DNA from 3 places in the Flavobacterium sp. EDS genome. Region 2 is predicted to be linked to each of the others. Evidence: riboswitches for the same ligand, from Rfam matches in the RefSeq annotation. Region 2 holds a riboswitch; each other region holds the start of a gene.

The links. Region 2 has a riboswitch for cobalamin ahead of LPB87_RS19205 (TonB-dependent receptor plug domain-containing protein). Riboswitches for the same ligand answer to the same signal wherever they lie in the genome.
Region 1: it holds a riboswitch for cobalamin, as region 2 does, so the genes downstream of both, LPB87_RS19965 (cell surface protein) here and LPB87_RS19205 (TonB-dependent receptor plug domain-containing protein) in region 2, are expected to answer to the same signal.
Region 3: it holds a riboswitch for cobalamin, as region 2 does, so the genes downstream of both, LPB87_RS17135 (TonB-dependent receptor) here and LPB87_RS19205 (TonB-dependent receptor plug domain-containing protein) in region 2, are expected to answer to the same signal.

The regions. Positions count from the first base shown of each region.
Region 1 covers NZ_JAJMOZ010000024.1:28,231-35,210, reverse strand. Annotated here, with positions in the region: partial or broken gene LPB87_RS19975 (T9SS type B sorting domain-containing protein) at 1-866, shown strand, start outside; gene LPB87_RS19970 (type IX secretion system membrane protein PorP/SprF) at 877-1,806, shown strand; cobalamin riboswitch at 2,086-2,271, shown strand; gene LPB87_RS19965 (cell surface protein) at 2,403-3,614, shown strand; gene LPB87_RS19960 (DUF5074 domain-containing protein) at 3,650-5,899, shown strand; gene LPB87_RS19955 (DMT family transporter) at 5,985-6,881, opposite strand.
Region 2 covers NZ_JAJMOZ010000020.1:59,305-66,284, forward strand. Annotated here, with positions in the region: gene LPB87_RS19190 (alpha/beta hydrolase-fold protein) at 1-706, shown strand, start outside; gene LPB87_RS19195 (hypothetical protein) at 1,252-1,521, shown strand; gene LPB87_RS19200 (DUF1810 domain-containing protein) at 1,610-2,074, opposite strand; cobalamin riboswitch at 2,424-2,631, shown strand; gene LPB87_RS19205 (TonB-dependent receptor plug domain-containing protein) at 2,748-4,796, shown strand; gene LPB87_RS19210 (DUF5074 domain-containing protein) at 4,793-5,938, shown strand; gene LPB87_RS19215 (cell surface protein) at 5,949-6,980, shown strand, end outside.
Region 3 covers NZ_JAJMOZ010000014.1:30,505-37,484, forward strand. Annotated here, with positions in the region: gene cobT (nicotinate-nucleotide--dimethylbenzimidazole phosphoribosyltransferase) at 46-1,725, shown strand; gene tnpA (IS200/IS605 family transposase) at 1,740-2,180, shown strand; gene LPB87_RS17125 (adenosylcobinamide-GDP ribazoletransferase) at 2,524-3,321, shown strand; gene cobC (alpha-ribazole phosphatase) at 3,306-3,842, shown strand; cobalamin riboswitch at 3,920-4,153, shown strand; gene LPB87_RS17135 (TonB-dependent receptor) at 4,181-6,043, shown strand; gene LPB87_RS17140 (DUF5074 domain-containing protein) at 6,048-6,980, shown strand, end outside.

The DNA.
Region 1 (6,980 bases), on a different contig from region 2:
AATTGTTTGCTCAACTTGGAGGAACACCCAATGCTGGTGGTACTTGGTCTGCTATTGGGAATATTTATACCTATACTGTAAATGCGACAACTCCGTGTACCTTAACTGCTTCTGCCACTGTAACACTAAACACGCAAACTGCTCCTAATGCTGAAGCTGGCAGTCCAGGTATAATTAGCTGTACTCAACCAACAATAAAGTTAAATGGTACTAGCTCTGAGAGTACTAATATTACTTATTTATGGACTGGCGGAACTATTGTCAGTGGAGCCAACACATTAACCCCTGTTGTAAGTTCCAGCGGAATTTATACTTTAACGGTTACAAACATTGCTTTGGGATGCTCTTCAAGCGATACTGTTTTAGTTACACAAGATATTGAAAATCCTGATTTTACCTTTTCAGAAACAGCAGTAAATCAATTTTTAATAACAGGTTATGGCGGTAAAGCTCCCTATCAATACAGCATTAACACCCCTAATAATTATATATCTGATCCAATCTTTAAGATTGATCATTCTGGAAACTATACCATTTATGTAAAAGACATTAAAGGTTGCTTCTCTACTCAAACTGTCTATTTAGACTATGCCGGAATCGAATTTCCAAAATTTTTCTCTCCCGATGGAAACGGAAGTAATGACTATTGGTATCCAACAAGAATCGAAGATTATCCCGATTTAGAGGTTTTAATATTTGATAGGTACCAACGATTAATTACCAGTTTTAAAGGAAATACAACAATGGGATGGGATGGTACATATCAAGGAAAACCCTTGCCTATGGGGGATTATTGGTATGTTATTAAAACAAACAATGACAAAGACAGGAGAGAATTAATAGGTGGAATGACTTTATTTAGATAAAATAAGAAAGATGAAAAAAATAATATTGCTTTTTATAATAATTAGTCTTCCTGTTTATGGGCAAGAATTACAACTCCCGCCAACCAGTCAATATTTAGCAGATAATCCATATGTAATTGCCGGAGCCTATGCCGGAATTGGAGATTTTTATAAAATACGCTTTACTGGAGAAACACAGTGGTTAGGTGTAAAAGATGCTCCACAAACGCAGTCCCTATCTTTTGATGTCAGGATAGGAGATCGCTCAGGACTTGGAGCTGTATTCTTTAATGATAAAAACAGGAACACTTCTCAAAAAGGAGGTCAAATAACTTATGCTCATCATATCACTTTATCCGAATATAATAATCAGTTTCTTTCATTCGGACTCTCTTATAAATTTACTAATTTCAATATTGATGCATCAGATATTGTCACATCAGATCCAAGTGTTCAATCTTATAATGTGAATAATTCAAACTTTGATTTAAGCTTTTTGTATCGTTTAGAAAATTTTTTCGTCAGTTTTAATGCAGCAAATATTTTAGATAAGTCAATAAAGCCAACGATTTTAAAAGAGCCAACAAATATTAGAAATTACTATTTATATACTGGTTTTCTTTTGAAGAATAGATTTACTTCTATAGAATATGAACCTTCTATTTTGTATCAATTGTACGAAAGTGATGGGCGTTCCAGTCTTGATCTTAATCTTAAAATTCGGAAAATGACTGGCAGTAATTATATTTGGGCAGGCATAAGCGCCAGACTATTAGCCGATCAGTCGTTTAAACCGAACTCCATTGCGCCTTTAGTCGGATTTAGACAAAATAAATTTTATGCTGCTTACTCATTTAATATTAGCCTGAATCAACTTCAAAGTCATAATTCGGGTACACATATGATAACTGTTGGATTTGATTTCGGCAATAGGGTAAGCAATTGTAAATGTGTAAATTAAACAAAACTAATAACATAAAAACGATATTAGTCCTTTTCAGTATTTTATTTGTATGCATTCAATTAAATAATAGTAACAGGTCAATTTTTATGATTACACAAACACAAACCGATTTTGTTTTGTTTTTTAGCATCTAAATTCACAAAAAAAATACATTATTCTAACTTGTAAAACATTTTATTAAAATAATTCTAACCTAGCTAAATCTAATGCGTTCAAAAGCTATGAGAATACTAGTTTGGTAATTTTGCTTAAAATTGTTTCTATCTATATTTTCTATACATTTGCCAAAAATCTGGTGCGCCATAAAAAGCACTTAATAGGGAATTCGGTGAGAATCCGAAACAGACCCGCTGCTGTAAGCTCCGCATAGAAGTTTTTGAAAAGTATATCCACTGTTATTTAATGGGAAGGATTTCAAAAATGGAGTAAGTCAGAAGACCTGCCAGATGATATAATGTTTGACGCTTTCGTGGAATAAAGCTAAGGACAATGCTGGTTTTGTATGCTTAAATGTGGGCATTACCATCATTCCTCTGTATTTCCATAAGCGTTGTAATTATTTGCTTTTTTATTCAAATAAATCACAATTAAATATGGAAAAAAATCCTTCTAAAATTTTAAAATTGACTTTTCTATCGATTCTATTGCTAGGTTTTATAGCATGTGATTCTGATAAAGATGAAAATCAGGAAATTATAAATCCTACCGAAGTACTCACTGAATCATACACTGTGAACCGCTTTAATGTTCTTAACATTGTTCCGAATCTGCCTAGCAATTCAAAACTTACATGGAGTATTAATGATTCTATAATTTCTCAGAGTTCGCAGTTGGATTTCATTAGCCCTTATTTAAAGAACTATCCTTTGACTTTGAAAGTAGAAACCAATGGAGTTGTAAATACATATACTTCTGCAATCAATGTAACAAAAGAACCTGTGAATTATAGCAAATACATCTCAAATGTATTCGATTTCCGTCCTGCAGTAGGTCAGTTTACTAACGAAATTCCAGAATATTCACCCGGAAATACAGAAGCAAACCTGATTAATACAGCCAAAAAAGCCCTTGTTGGATCAAAAGCAAGCATGATTTCACTAGGTGGATTTGGAGGTTACGTCGTATTTGGTTTTGATCATACAATTCCGAATATGGATGGAAGAGATTTTAAAATTTTAGGGAATGCCTTTTGGGGAAGTGAAGCCAATGAAGCGCGCTCAGGATCTTGCGAACCTGGGATTATTCTAGTAGCTTATGATAAAAATAAAAACGGAAAACCTGATGCAGACGAATGGTATGAGATTGCAGGAAGTGAATATTTTAAAAATACTACAGTAAAGAATTATACCATTACCTATTTTAAACCTGATGCTAACAAACCACCAGTTGCTGGAGATGAATTTTGGCAAACTAACATAGAATATATTAAATGGCAAGACAATCTAGGGAATTCTGGCTATAAAACACAAAGTGCATTTCATGCTCAAAGTTATTATCCTCTATGGATCTCTGAGGGTTCATATAGTTTAACAGGCACAAAAATCGAGAACAATTTTTACGATCAGAGCGGTACTGGAAACTATTGGGTTGGAAAATCATTTGACTTTGGATATGCTGATAATGCTCCAAATAATGATGAAGGATCTAATATTGATATCTCTTGGGCTGTTGATAAAGATGGAAAATATGTAAAACTTCCTGGGATAGATTTCGTTAAAGTATATACTGGAATAAATCAAGAAGCGGGTTGGTTGGGAGAAGTCTCTACAGAAGTTTCTGGTGCCTATGACCTGTACATAAAATAAAAAACAAACTATACAATTTTAAATTAATTAAATAAATGAAACAAAATTACTTTTTAAGAATTCTGTTACTTTTTACATTTCTTGTCAATGCACAAGTAAAAGTACAGGGAGTAATTCGATATGATCTTAAGCAAAATTCAACTGCCAAAATTCAACAAAGTAAAAGTACAACCAGTACTATCGATTTTGATGCGATTAAGTACTGGGTAGGTACTGGCGCAAATAAAGCTGCCTTGGTTGTACAATGGAATGATGGTAAAAATTCGGATGCCTTAGTATGGGGTTTTAGATGGGATGGCACTGCAACTGGTGTAGATATGGTGAAAGCAATTGCAAAAGCTGATCATCGCTTTTTTGCGTTACAATATGATTCTGGTCCAACGCTTGGAACTGCAATCGGAGGATTGGGTTTTGATCTAAACGGAATAAATACAATTGGACTTTACAAAGATGGAAATACTACCTATCCTCATTATCCTGTAGATGGTCTTGTAAATACATCTGGGTATGATTTTGATAATTTTACAGCTATAGACGCTACAGATCACTGGCAATCAGGATGGGCTACCAACGGATATTGGTCGTATTGGGTAAAGAACCCCGCTGATTCTGATTTTGACTATTCTACTACTGGAGCTAGCAGTCGTGTTTTAGAAAATGGTTCTTGGGATCTTTGGAGTTACAATCCATCGATGATAGAAGCTCCTATTGCTTCAACATTTAATCCCGTAACGCCTTTTGTGCTCGCAACAGATTTTACAAAAGGATTCTTTATGGTAAATGAAGATTGGTTTGGACACACTAATGGATCTGTAAACTTTATTGATGATAGCGGCAATGTTAGCTATCGCGTTTATAGTACTGTCAATAACAATCAAACATTTGGAGTAACTACACAGTATGGAACAATATATGGAGATAAATTTTATTTTGTTTCAAAGCAAGCAGCCGATGCTGGAAGATTGGTTGTTGCTAATGCAAAAACAATGCAAAAAATTGCAGCCTTTGAAACTATTGGTGGAGACGGACGTTCATTTTTAGGAGTCAATGAAAACAAAGGGTATATAGGAGCATCAAATGGAATTTATCTATTTGATATTGCTAACATGCAGGTAGGAAGTCTTATTTCGGGAACAGCAGGTGCTGGACAAATAGGAAACATGATTCGTACCTCACAATATGTATTTGCGATAACACAGAATAAAGGAATTTTGATAATTGATCCAACCACAAATACTGTAATTAATACTATTGTAGGTGGATTTCAATCGGTTGTTCAAGCCAAAGATGGAAGCGTTTGGGCAATTCAAAATCAAAAATTAATCAATATTGATGCAACCTCTTTTGCTACCACAGACTACCCTATTCCAACTACTAAATATTTTACTACTTGGGCAGCATGGAATGCAGGAAGTTTCACGTATAGCAATCAACAAAATGCTTTATACTGGATTAATTCTATAAATTCTTTTAGTTCAGGATCGCAGATTGTACGATTTGATGTTGCCACTAAAACATTTAATGAAAATTTTGGGGCAATTCCGGGGCAAACACCATCTCCCAGACAAATTCCATATGGTGCAGCATTACGCATTGATCCTGTTTTTGATAAGTTAATTTTAAATACTACAGAAAGTGGATACGGACCACATTTTCAAAAAAACTGGGTTCATATTTATGATAACACTGGAGCGTTAACAAATACAATAGTTTTAAATGATTATTACTGGTTTCCTTCTGTAACTGTATTCCCGGATAATAGTGTGCCAGTTGTAAATACTACTTTACCATCTCAAGTTTCAATAAGTAGTGCTACAGTAATTGATTTAAAAACCGTTGTTTCTGATACTGATAATTTATCAGCTGCAATTGTAAAATCGATTAAGTCAAATACTAATCCTGCTGTTGTATCTGTCACTATCAATACAAAAGATGAGTTGGTTTTAACACCTCAAAGTCCAGGAGAGGTAACGATAACAATTAGTTTTAATTCTAATGGTAAATTAGTCGAAAAATCAATTACAGTCAATGTAACAAATACGTTAGGAACTGATAAGTTTGACAGAATAGCATTTACGATCTACCCTAACCCTGTTTCTGATATTCTAAATATTAAAACTCAAGACGAAGTATTGAATGTAATGATTTACGATATTTCTGGAAGACAAATCAATACTAGAATTAATAATAACCAAATTGATGTGAGTGATTTAACAAAAGGATTTTACATCATTAATGTGGTAACAGATAGAGCTAGTTATCAGCAAAAATTCATTAAAAAATAATTAAATAGTACGCTCTATAAAAACAATAGCCCTTTACTACAACAGTAAGGGGCTTTTTGCTATATATTCTTAAAATAAAGAAGTTTTACTGTTTCTGTATTTCAGTAGATCTGACTTTTTCTACCGCTTCTGAAACAATATTGATAATTACGCCCGAAATAATAAGACATCCCCCAAGAATCAAACTCATTGTTAAATTTTCATTGAATAAAATCACACTCACTGCAACTGCTACTACAGGCTCTAATGCTCCCATAATTGAGGTAGCTGTTGAACCTATTGTTTTTATGGCATAAACCAAAGTTGACATAGAAAGTACTGTTGTTACAAGTGCAAATACAACAATTTCCAGAAAAAACATCACATCAGGGAGTGCCATTGACTCATTGAATAATAACACTTTACACAAATAATAAAGGGAGGAAAAAAGTAGTGAATAAAATGTAATTTTTATACTCGAAGCCTTTATTTTTGCTTTATTAACCACTATAATATATAAGGCATAAAACAAAGCACTTGTTAAGGTAACGACAAGACCTATAAAATTGATATTAAAAGCAGAACCTTTAGTGCTCAACGCAAAAACGCCACATATTGTTATAAATAAAGATATAATTGTAAGCTTATTGATACGCTCTTTAAAGAAAAAAAACATTGTTAAAGCTACAATTACAGGGTAAACAAAAAGTATAGTCGAAGCAATTCCGGGAGAAAGATAATCATAACCAAGGAAAAGGAATTCGGCAGAAAGAGCATAGAAAAGACCCAGTAATAGTAATATTAAGAGTTCTTTTGTATTCACTTTTAAAGATTCCTTTTTATATATCAAATACGCTAATAAGAACAGACTTGAGACAAAAAATCGGTAAAAAAGTACCGTATCCATCGGAAAATTAATCGCTTTTATTGGTAAAATAAATAATGGAATTAATCCATAGGAAACTGCCGAAATAATGGCGAATAAATAACCTTTAATTTTCATGTATTCTATAACTTATTAATTGGAATCTTTTTTATGCAGAATTTTTATTGACCTACATTACCCTCTTTTTATGCTCAGCAAAATTACCAAAAAAATCCC
Region 2 (6,980 bases):
AATTATTACTCCAAAATTTGTAAATGGTGAAAAATACAAAACCATTTATATACTCCATGGTTATAGCGGCAATCCGGATAGAACCTACAAGCAAGATATCCCAGATCTTGTAACCAAATCTCAAAAATATAAAACTATTTATGTATTGCCCAATGGCAATTTTAATAGTTGGTATGTAGATAGTCCTGTTGATAAAACTTCTCAATATCAAACCTTTATTGGAAAAGAATTAGTTGATTATATCGATGCTAATTATCCAACGACACAAAATAGAAAATCTAGAGGAATCTTAGGATGGAGTATGGGTGGATATGGTGCAACCAATATTGGAATTACCTATCAAAATACATTTTCGATAGTAGGCAGCACCTGTGGTGCATTAGATTTCACTCGATTTGGCGAAAGTTTTCATAATTATCAAGTAGATAAAGTTTTAGGTGAGTTTGTAAGTTTATCGAAACAGTATCTAACATTTGATAAAACGAAACAAATGCAATCGTCAAATCAGTTTTATATATTTGATTGTGGAACTGAGGATGCTCAAATGATAGCTATGAATAGAGATTTTCATAAACTCCTAACAAACGAAAAAATAGAACATCTTTATATTGAATCTCCAGGAGCACATGACACAGAATACTGGAGTAAAGCATTATCTAATCAGTTAGTATTATTTGAAAACTATTTTAATAATGATAAAATGTAAGGATGAAGATTGTATTGTTTTATATCCAGAGAATATAACTTTGACTTAAAAGATAATTCCTGTTTTAGCGAACAGGAATTATTTTATTTAATTTTGATTGTGTGTACGGATTGTAAATCAATGCTATATTTGTATACAATTTGAGTTTGAATTTAACTAAATGAAGAATAAAATACTAAGAGCTTCCTATATTTCATTTACTATTTTAATATTTCTCTTGGCTTTAGAAATTATTATAACAAATAATAAAATTAATAGTTTCGGAACATTTATTAGAGGGGCTAAAGTTGTCTTGTCGTATTTTTTTCACTTGCCTCTTTACATTATAAATTTAATATTGGTAATAAAAATACTTCTGTTTTATTTTAAAAATAAATTTAGAAAGCCTCTTAAAGCCTTTTATTTTATAATACCTTCTGTAATTTTTTATATATGCTGCATAATATATTTCATAAATGGCATAACATAACTGATAACTTCAGAAATTGTAGCTACTTTTAATACTAATTGAATACATATTTTACCTTTTCCAAATAATACTTAACATGAATTCCTATAAAGACATTTTAGATAAAAAAGAAGACTTTTATAGTTTAGCAATTACGTATTATTACAATATTGATCAAGAATATATAGATCACATTAGCAGGATTGTACCTAAATCAATCTCGCTATTAATTGATCATGAATTTATTCCGACACCATGTATTGAAATAAAGTTACAACTTCATCATAAAGAGGAAAACGAAGGCATCAGTTCATATTATTTATATGTTAATGAGAAAAAAGAATTTATTGATGAGTTTTTACACTAATTTATAAAACTAAAAAAACACTACAGATTTGCGTGGGCAAATACGACGTAGTGTTTTTTTTGAGTAAATAATCTATTGTAATACTGCTTTATAACAGTGTAGTTGTTTCAATAGACGCCTCTATAATTGAATTAATAATGGACAAAGTAAGCGGGTCTTGTTCTCCTGAAAAGAAAGTATCTAATACTTCCTGAAAAATAGGATTACTATTTTCTACCAAAGTAAAAAGCGTCATCGAAGATCTCAATTTTCTAGCTTCTAATTCTCCTAGAATTGATTCAGCAGATTTCATTTTAAAAGTTAGTATTAACTCAGAAATCTCGATAAGATGTTTTCCTAGGATGGGATGCGCGACAAATTCAGCCGCTTCATTTAAATCTAGAATAGCATAGTATTTAGAAGTATCGCTAGTACCTAATCCTGCAATTTGAGGGAAGATAAACCACATCCAGTGGGTTTCTTTTTTGCCCTTTTTTATTTCAGAAAGAGCAGTAAGATACAGATGGTTTTGTGCTTCTAAAAAGCGGATTAAATCTTTGTTTGTATTTGGCATTATAATGTCTTGTTGGGTAAAAAAAGAGTGCAAAAATACTTAAAAATATAGGTAATTCCAAATCAAAGATGCAGGTAATGTGTGTTTTATGACAAAGTAGTGTAATATCTTACTTTAATTACAGTATAAAATAACTTCAATTCTTAGTAACAATTTAACAGCAAAATAGGGGGAATTATTGCTTTATATTATCCCTTTATAATGCCATATATCCATTCACTATTTGAATTAAGAAACACAAGAAGCTTATTGTTTTAGCTAATTATATATATGACATTATTTTTGATGATTTTATTGCAAAAATTATAATTTTATTAAATAACAATTATTTTTTATGAAGTATAGTTATATCTTTGCTTAAAATTTTGGTCTATTTTTTCTTAATTTAAGTTAAAATAGTTAAAAGGGAATCAGGTGTAAATCCTGAACAGGCCCGCTACTGTAAGTTCTATATAAGTCTTTAAACGTTACTAATGTCACTGTTTGCTCAAGCAAATGGGAAGGCAGTTTTAAGGATAGAATAAGTCAGGAGACCTGCCAAAATCACATAGTTTAAAACTTTCGAGGAACAAAGTTGAAGAACAAGAAATTCACCCTATTATTCTATAATGGGCTTTTTTTCTTATGCTTCTGCATTATTATACCCCGATAAGTTTTTATAATTTATTTAGTGATGTATAATAAAAACAAAGTCCCTTTATTCGTTTTAACGTTATTTACTCCATTTTTGCTTTACTCTCAAGCATCTAATGATAGTATTCGTAAATTAAAAGAAGTAATTCTAAAAACTAAGCCTTATCAAGAAGTAATTCCTGTGCAAAGTCTTTCTGGAAAATTACTAGAAAACTTAGCTAGTCATAATGTTGCAGATGCACTACGCTATTTTGCAGGAACTCAAATTAAAGATTATGGAGGACTTGGAGGACTTAAAACTGTGGATGTCCGTAATATGGGAACACACCACGTAGGTGTTTTTTATGACGGCATACAACTAGGAAATGCACAAAACGGAGTCACTGATTTGGGTAAATACTCCTTAGATGACATGGAATCTCTTACCATGTACAACGGTCAAAAAAGCGAAATTTTTCAGTCAGCAAAAGACTTTGCAGCGGCTTCTACTATTTATTTAAGAACCAAACGGCCTGTTTTTGAAAATGGAAAAAAAACAAATCTATTGGTTCGATTTAAAACCATGTCTATAAATTATTTCAACCCGTCTTTTAGATGGGAACAAAAATTAAGTGACAAAGTAAGTATGAGCGTGAGTTCTGAATATATAAAATCTAATGGTGAATATAAATTTAGATACAAAAGAAACAATCAGGACGGTTCCGTAGCCTACGATACCACAGCCACAAGACATAATAGTGATATAGAAGCACTACGATTTGAATCAGGTCTTTACGGAAAAATGAAGAATGGATCTTGGGATGCTAAAGTATATTATTACGATTCGGATAGGGGAGCACCAGGAGCAATTGTCGAAAATAAGTTTTCTGATGGTTTCAGGCAATACGATAAAAATTTCTTCGCACAAACCTCACTAATAAAAGATTTTTCGAAAAAATACAAATTTCAGGCTAAGGCAAAATATGCTTATGATTATACGCATTATGTTGCCAGAGATACTACTAACATATTAGGCGAAACAGTAACCGAAGGAGCACAATCAGACGATAGTTATTATCAACAGGAAATATACTTCTCAGCAGTAAATATGTACAACATATTACCCACATGGGATGTTTCGTTATCGACAGATTTTCAATACAATAAACTTAATGCTACGAGAAAAGGCATACAGACTCAATTTTCTTTTCCGCAACGTTATACAGCATTATTTTCTTTAGCAAGTTCCTTTAGGCTTGGGCAGTTTAAAGCATTAGGTAGTGTTGTTGGTACTTACGTTCAGGAAGAAGTGCGGTATAACGCCAAAGCTCCTGATAAAAAAGAGTTTACTCCTGCCTTATTTATAGGATATACCCCTTTTAAAGACTACGATTTTAATTTAAGAGCATTTGCAAAGCGCATTTTTAGAATGCCCACTTTTAATGATTTATACTACACCATGATTGGGTCAAGTACTTTAAGACCCGAATATATGAACCAATATGATATTGGATTCACTTATAATTTACCTATTGAGAATAGTTTTTTTGATAAAATATCTATTCAGGTAGATGGTTATTACACAAATACCAAAGATAAAATTGTAGCGGCTCCAACAGGAAATTTATTTCGTTGGATGATGACCAATATGGGACAAGTAAAAGGAAAAGGAATAGAATCGGTACTTAATATAGGAATGCATATTGGTAATGTAAATTTAGCTACAAATCTTACCTACACTTATTCAGAAAGCAGGGATTATACAAAATTTGCTGGACTGGAATTATCCTCTTACGGAGATCAAATACCTTATACCCCTTGGCATAGTGGGTCTGGGATATTAAATGCTGATTACAAAACATGGAATTTCAACTACAGTTTTGTATATGTAGGAAAACGATATAACGGTAATGTAAACAATATTAAAATCAATGAAATTCAGCCTTGGTACACTCATGATCTAGCAGTACAAAAGTCTTTTGCTTTAAGCAAATATTTGATAAAAGGAACAATAGAGGTAAACAATGTACTTAATCAACAGTATGAAGTGATATACAATTATCCGATGCCGGGACGTACAATGAAATTTATAATCAGTATTGCGCTATGAAAAAGATAACTACACAATTAATCCTCGGTTTATTTATAGCCCTTTCTTTTACTTCTTGTAGAGAAGAAGAAACCATTTTTCCATCATCAGATAAGAGTGTTGCAGCACCAAGAAGTGATGGCAAGATAGAAGGTTTTTATCTGCTTAACGAAGGAAATATGGGGATGAACCGGGCAAGCATCGACATATTTAATTACAGAACCGGAAACTATACAACCGATATTTATTCAGAGAGAAACCCAACTGTAATAAAAGAATTGGGTGATGTAGGCAACGATATAAAAATATATGGTAATAAGGTTTATGCCGTAATCAATTGCTCAAATAAAGTTGAAGTAATCGACAAATGGTCGGCAAAACGTATCAAAAAAATTGATATTCCTAATTGTCGTTATGTCGCTTTTTATAAAGATAAAGCCTATGTAAGTTCTTATTCAGGACCTGTAGCCATTGACCCTAATGCAGAAATAGGTTTTGTTGCAGAAATCGATACCACTTCATTAGAAATTAAACGCAAAGTAAATGTGGGCTATCAACCAGAGCAAATGGTAGTAAGTAACGGAAAATTATATGTTGCCAATTCAGGAGGTTACAGAGTTCCTAATTATGACAGAACAGTATCTGTAATAGATCTTGAAACTTTTACTGAAATAAAAAAGATAGATGTAGGAATCAACCTTTATAGTATGCAAATAGACAGTCGAGGAGATATTTATGTGAGTTCCAGAGGAGATTATTACACTACACCATCAAACCTGTTTGTAATTGATACTAAAACAGATGCGAAAAAAATGCAACTCGATATTCCTGTTTTAGGAATGTGTTTAGTAGATGATTTACTCTATTTCTATAGCGTATCATGGAGCTATCTTACCAATAGTAATAAAGTAACCTACGGGATATTAGATACAAAAACCAAAAAGATAATTAGCGATAAGATAATCACAGATGGCACAGATAAACAAATAATGATTCCTTACGGACTTCAGGTAAATCCCGAAACAAAAGAAATTTACATCACCGATGCACAGAATTATGTTGTAACAGGCTATATCTATTGCTTTACTCCAGAGGGAAAACTAAAATGGAAAACCACCGCAGGAAATATACCTGCCCATATTGCTTTTATAACCAAAAACTAAAACAGTAATCATGTATAACAAATCTTTAAAACATTACCGGACGCTATTCCTTATACTCGCAGCGGCATTGGTAACCAATTGCTCTAGTGGAGACGATGGTGCAGATAACAGCAATCCACCAACAGGAAGTATTGGAAACAATGAGTATAATGCACAAAGAGCCACCATAATACCAATAACTATTAATAGTATAGCAAGCACAGATGCAACATACAGTTGGAGTATGACAAATGCTCCATCAGATAATTATTCTTTAGCAAATACCACAGCGAAAGAAGCCTTGTTTGTAGCGGCAGAAATTGGAACTTATGAATTATCAGTAATTGTAAATGACAAGGGGACTACACAAACACAAAAAGTAAAAGTACATATAAGTAAAGAGGCCAAAGACTATAAAACCTTTATTGCCAAAGTATTTGATTTTAAACCGGCACCTGGGCAGTTTATTAATGATTTACCTGCGGCCAATGATGGAGAAACATTTGATAAAATTTTAATGAGAGCCAATTCTTATCTAACCAAGAAAAATGGAGACTTAATTTCACTTGGTGCATTTGGAGGTTATATCGTTTTTGGGTTTGATCATACAATTGTAAATGTAAAGGGCAAACGCGATTTTAGAGTATTAGGAAATGCTTTTTGGGCAGATGCTAATCCTAATCCAGATGCAACCATGCGAGGTGGGAGTAGTGAGGCGGGAATTATAATGGTGTCTTACGACAAAAATAAAAATGGACTTCCTGATGATGAATGGTACGAAATAGAAGGTGCAGGCCATAAAATGGAAAAAACCATCAAGAATTATGAAATCACTTATTATAGACCAGATCCAAACAAAGTTCCTGTACCAGGAGGTGGTACAGGAACAGTGCTTTTTACTGATGTAGAATATATACTATGGAAAGACAATCAGGGAAAAACAGGTTATTTAGCACAAAACAATGCTTATAACCACTCCTTAGACTATTGGCCAAAATGGCTTAAAGATCAAGATAAAATCACTTTTAAAGGTACAAGATTACCCGATAATGCTGTTGATGAA
Region 3 (6,980 bases), on a different contig from region 2:
TGTCCCTCTGAACCTTTGCGCCTTTGAACCTTAAAAAGAAAAAACATGAGTTATTTAGATGATATTTTAAAATCACGCCGCGATACACGCCATTTTACAAATGATGAAGTTCCTGACGAGGTTATCCAAAAAGCGTTGCAGGCAGGACATTGGGCGCCTTCGGTAGGTTTGACTGATGCAACTAAATACTACATCATAAAATCTGATGGGGTTAAAAAAGCTATCAAAGATTTATTTTTGGATTATAATAAAAAAGCAGAATCATTAACTGATGATGAGCATCAGAAAGAACATTATAAATCCTTAAAACTAGAGGCCATTGAGGAAGCTCCGATTGGGATGATTATTGCTTATGATCGCTCGGTACTGAACAACTTTACTATAGGAACTGTTGGTAGTAATGAAGCTGTAAAATTTAGCTCCGTTTGTGCTGCACAAAATATATGGTTATCACTTACGGAACAAGGTTACGGCATGGGTTGGGTTTCTATATTAAACTATTATCAGTTCAAGAAAATAATTGACTTACCCGAAAACATAGAGCCACTAGGCTATTTTTGCATTGGAAAACCCGCAACGAACTATGACAATCAACCGATGTTGCAACAATTGAACTGGAAACAGAAATCAGAAACTTTTGATTGCATCGAAATTAAAACTATAAATGAGAGTTTTGCTCCGAAATTAGATTTAGAAAATCAATCGAAAATTGAAATTACTGCTTCTTTCAAAGAATCACTACAACATAAAATTGACTCAAAAACGAAACCTCTTGGTTCTTTGGGTATTTTAGAAAAATTAGCATTCCAAATCGGGACTGTTTTTCAGACTTTGAATCCTGAGATTATAAAACCTAATATCGTTGTTTTTGCCGCAGATCACGGAATTGCCAATCATGGTGTAAGCGCGTATCCGCAAGACGTTACCCGACAAATGGTCGGTAATTTTCTTGAAGGTGGAGCAGCAATTAATGTGTTTTGTAAACAAAACAATATTGAACTTTCTATCGTAGATGCTGGTGTAAATTATGATTTCCCTACCAATGCCAATTTAATTAATGCTAAAATTGCTAAAGGAACTCAGTCCTTTCTACATGTTCCCGCAATGAGCGAAACTGAACTACAATTATGCTTCTTAAAAGGATCCGAAATTGTTGATTCTATTGCAAAAACAGGAAGTAATTGTATTGGGTTTGGCGAAATGGGTATTGGGAATACCTCTACAGCTTCTGTCTTGATGAGTGTTTTAACTGGTTTCTCTATTAAGGAATGTGTGGGAAAAGGAACTGGAGTTGATGATGCTAAACTAAATGAGAAACAGGAAATCTTAAAAAAAGCTATCGAAAATTATTCTGGTCAAGCCGAATTAAAAGAGCAACTAGCTTATTTTGGTGGTTTTGAAATCATGCAGATGGCTGGCGGGATGTTAGCCGCTTATAAAAACAATATGCTCACTCTTGTAGATGGTTTTATTTGTACTGTAGCTTTTTTAATTGCCTTTAAAATAAATCCTGACATTAAAAAGAATGCAATTTTCTGTCATTCTTCGGCTGAACAAGGACATCAAAAATTATTAGATTACCTTGAGGCCAAATCGGTTTTACAACTTGATTTACGCTTAGGCGAAGGAACTGGTTGTGCAATTGCTTTACCAATATTACAATCGGCAGTGGCTTTTCTTAACGAAATGGCTACTTTTGAGAATGCTGGGATTAGTAATAAATAAGAGTTTAAAAAATTATGCCATTCATAAAAGTATATATACACTTAGTTTGGAGTACTAAAAATAGAGTTCCCTATTTAGATTCTGCAGAATTGCGTCAAAAAGTCTGGCAACATATAAGAGAGAATGCAAAAGAAAAAGGAATTTATATTGATTTTATAAATGGATATTCAGACCATTGTCACTGTCTTATTTCATTAGGCGTAGACCAAAACATCCAAAAAACAATACAATTACTAAAAGGAGAGTCTTCGTTTTGGATTAATAAAAACCAATTAACTAAAGAAAAATTTGAATGGCAAGATGAGTATTTTGCAGTTTCTGTTTCTGAATCTATTATTGATAGAGTAAGAGACTATATTAAAAATCAAGAAATACATCATACTAAAAAAACACTTCAGGAAGAATATAATGAGTTTATTCTCAAGTATGGATTTCAGAAAACAAATAATAAATAAAGATTTGGCTAAAGCCAATAACATAACAAATTTCGTATCCTCCAGATAAATCTGGAGGCAATTCAATTTCTAAGATTGTCAATAAAATAAAATAACAATCTTAGAAATTGAATTGCCAACATCTTTAGATGTTGTTTTATTAAATGACAAACAAATTGGCTTTAGCCAAATACTTAATAGCAGCATGATTTTAATAAATATACTCCAAAGTAACCTAACAAAAGCATCAATACATAAAAACAAATTTTATAGACAATCTAAATATTGAATTGCCAACATCTTTAGATGTTCGTTAATAATAGGTTAATAATATTGGCTTTAGCCAAATAAACAAAATCATTAAATGAAAAAACAACTCCATATATTTTTTACTGCATTAATGTTTTACACAAGGATTCCTTGTCCTAAAAACATCGACCATAATCCTGATTATCTTAATAAAGCAAGTCGTTATTTCCCTTTGATAGGTTGGATTGTTGGAGGGATTTCTTTTCTGGCTTTTTATGGAGCTTCATTTTTAGTATCATTATCTGCTGCAGTAATTATAGGAATGATTGCTGGAATCTTGACTACAGGAGCATTTCATGAGGATGGTTTTGCGGATGTTTGTGACGGTTTTGGTGGCGGTTGGACCAAAGAAAAAATCTTACTTATCATGAAAGATAGTGCCATTGGAGCGTATGGAGCTATTGGCGTTGTATTATTATTTTTATTGAAATTTCAATTACTTTCAGAACTAGTAACAACAGAAACAATTACAAACCAGAAATCAACATTCACTATTTTATTATTGTTTATTGCAGGACATTCTATTAGTCGTTTGGCGGCTATAAGCATTGTATTTACTCATGAATATTCTCGTGAAGATGCTTCAAGCAAAAGTAAACCTATTGCAAAAAGTTTTAGCTGGAAAGAAGTTGTAGGCTCTTTCTTTTTTGGTTTATTACCTCTTTTAGTTCTTTCTTATTTTCAGTACCAAATACTGTTGGTCATACTCCCAGTCTTTCTTGCTCGTTATTTCTTAGCTCGTTATTTCCAAAAATGGATTGATGGTTATACAGGAGATTGTCTAGGTGCCACACAACAAGTTTGCGAAGTTATTTTTTACTTAAGTGTTATAGCAATATGGAAATTTATTTAGTTCGCCATACCGAAACTGTTTGCGAAAAAGGAATTTGTTACGGTCAAACCGATGTAGATATTGCTGAACCTTACGATTTGATTTTTGATAACATCGCAAAGCAATTGCCTGATGATGCAATCTTATATTCTAGTCCATTGAAACGTTGTGCATTACTTGCTAAACATATCCAAAAAGAAACCAAAATTTCAAACTACCAAGAAGACAAACGCTTGATGGAAATGAATTTTGGCGATTGGGAAATGAAAAATTGGAATGAAATTGCTCAAGAAGATTTAAATCCGTGGATGGAAGATTTCGTAAATATTCGAGTTCCAAACGGAGAATCTTTTATTGATTTACATCAAAGGGTAACTCATTTTATAGAAAACGAAATACTTATCAAAAAACCATCAAAGGCAATTATAATTACACATGCTGGAGTTATTCGAAGCATTTTATGTCTTTTGAATTCACTTCCTTTAAAAGATGCTTTTCAAAACAAAGTCGATTTTGGACAGGTCATAAAAATTATAATATAAAACTATAAACGAAACCTTCGATTTACATTCTGGGTTAAAGTCTAAACAAAATTGATTTTTAAGCATTTTTAACTTTATATTTGTAGCCACATTAAGGTTGTGCCATATTTATTAGACACATTAAAAGGGAATCAAGTAATTGAAGTTTGAAATTATCAAAATCAACATTCGTAAATCTTGAGCTGTACCCGCAACTGTAAACTTAGTTCCGAAAGGAATGCTTGTTGTTAACTACAAAACCACTGTTTTAAAACGGGAAGGAAAACAACAAGACGTAAGCCAGGAGACCTGCCTTTGTTAACAAATATCGAACTCTCGGGAAAAAGAGTTTAGAAATTATGACATTACAAAAGTTATACATCTGTCTTTCACTCTTAGCTTGCCAATTTATTTTGGCACAAAATGATTCTATAACAAAATTAAAAGAAGTTATAGTTTCAGATACTAACCTCAAGAAATACTCAGACTCACAATCGGTTCAATTACTTAATGATTCTATTATTAATAAAAACCAAGCATCCTTAACATCTCTTTTAAATTATAACACTGTTATTTACTTTAAGGAAAATGGACTAGGAATGACTTCTGCACCTTCTTTTAGAGGAACGACAGGCGCCCAAACTGCAGTTATTTGGAACGGAATAAACATCAATTCTCAATTTTTAGGTCAAGCAGATTTTAATACAATCGGAACTAGAGATTTCAACTCTATTGCTGTAAAAGCCGGAGGAGGAAGTGTATTATATGGAAGTGGCGCAATAGGCGGAAGTATTCACTTAAATAATGACATACGTTTTAAAAAGGATTTTTCTAACCATTTGTTTCTCAGTGGAGGCAGTTATGATACTTATAGCACAAATTATCGTGCTAACGTTTCGTCCGACAAATACAGCATTCAAGTTAATATTTCCAGAAATAGTTCTGACAATGATTTTAAATACCCTGGAACTACTGATCAAAAAAACATTAATGGTGCATACTATAACACGAGTATGAATACAACATTTGGTTATAAAATAGACTCTAAAAACTCCTTGAAATTATATAGTCAGTTTTATGATGCAGAACGTCATTTTTCTTTGACTTCTCCAAACGCTACCAAAACAAAATATAATGACTTTAACACTCGTAATCTTTTAGAATGGGAGAATACATTTAATCGGTTTACTTCTAAATTAAGGGTGGCACATATTGGAGAATCTTATAAATATTTCCCAAGTATTACCTCCGACTTTTATACTTATGGAAAAGTTGAAACTTCTATTATAAAATATGATTTAGCTTTTGATGTAAATGACAAGATTAAACTGAATTCTATCATTGATTATAATCGTAATAAAGGATATGGCTCTAGTATAAATAATGTAAAAAGACAAGTTGGTTCAGCTAGTTTATTATTACAGCATTTCGTAACTGACAAATGGGATTACACAGCTAGTATTCGTCAGGAATTAACAGATAATTATGGAAATCCTTTTCTTTTTTCTTTAGGAACAAGGTATCAATTTACAGATTTTTATCGCATAAAATTAAACGCTTCTAAGAATTTCAGAATGCCTACTTACAACGATTTATTTTGGGAAGGAAGTGGTAACCCTGATTTAAAACCTGAAACTTCTTATCAGGGAGAAATCGGCAACGAGTTTTTTACAAAAAAATTCTCATTATCTGTAACTATGTATTACAATTCGATAAAAGATTTATTACGTTGGGTACCATCCCAAGGTGGTGGTGATAACTGGTCTCCAGAAAACACAAGCAGAGTAAGAGCTTATGGTGCTGAAGTACTTTTAGAATGGAGAACAAAAATAGAAAATCATAATTTCACACTTAACGGAACCTATGCCTATACTGTTTCAGAAAGCAAGCAATTAATTAAAGGCGAATTATTTTATAAACAACTTATATATGTCCCTTATCATAAATTAACTGGATCTGTTTCTTACAATTGGAAAAAAGTTTCTTCTTACTTTCAATACTTATACAACGGAGAAGCATTTAGCACTCCTTTTAATAATCCTGCTACCAAAGTGAAACCTTATAACGTTGGTAATCTAGGAATTGATTATGACTTAGGAAAAAAGAACAGTTACAAAATTGGATTACAAATACTGAATATCTGGAACGAAGATTACCAACCAGTTATTGGGAGACAAATGCCTGGAAGAAATTACACCATATATATAAACCTTAACTTTTAATACCATGAAAAAACTTAATAAGCTATTTTTAGCTGTCATTGTAAGCGCTACATTTTTTGTATCTTGTAGTAATGACGACGATACCATTACTCCAGAACCAGAACCTGCACCACGTGGAAATTACGAAGGAGGACTATTTATTATCGAAGAAGGTGTTTTTGAAAAAGTAAATGGATCTATTTCCTATTTATCAGACGACTTAAAACTCGGGAAAAATGTTTTTTCTTTAGTTAATGAAGGTAAAAATATTAAAGATGCTCCTCAAAGCATTGGTTTTAATGGTGATTATGCTTACATCATTGTAAATAGAGGAAATAAAATTGAAGTAGTTAACCGAAATACATTTAAAAGTATTGCTACAATCAACACAAAGATAAATAGCCCAAGATATATTGCATTTGCAAATGGAAAAGGATTTATTACAAACTGGGGTAACCCAGTAGACCCTTCAGATGATTATGTAGCTGTCATTGATTTAACAACAAATAAAGTTACATCAACAATTCCTGTTGTTGAAGGTCCTGAGCAAATAATCGAAAATGACAACAAACTTTATGTAGCTCACAAAGGTGGTTGGGGCCAAGGAAACTCATTATCTATTATCGACGCTAGTAATAATACTGTTACAAAAAACTTTGCAGTAGGAGACGTACCTAGTTCATTAGTAAAAGATAATGGCACTTTATATGTTTTATGTAATGGACGACCATCATACGTTTCACCTGAAACAACTGGTAAATTAGTAAAAATTAACATGAGTAACAATACCGTTTCATCTACAATTGATTTTCCTGGCATCACTCATCCTAGCTTCTTAGCTATTGAAAACAACAAACTGTATTATACTGTTGGAAATAATATCTATGCTGCATCAACAAACACAACAACGTTACCAACTACAGAAATATTTAAAGCAAAAGAAGTTAGTGCTCTTTAT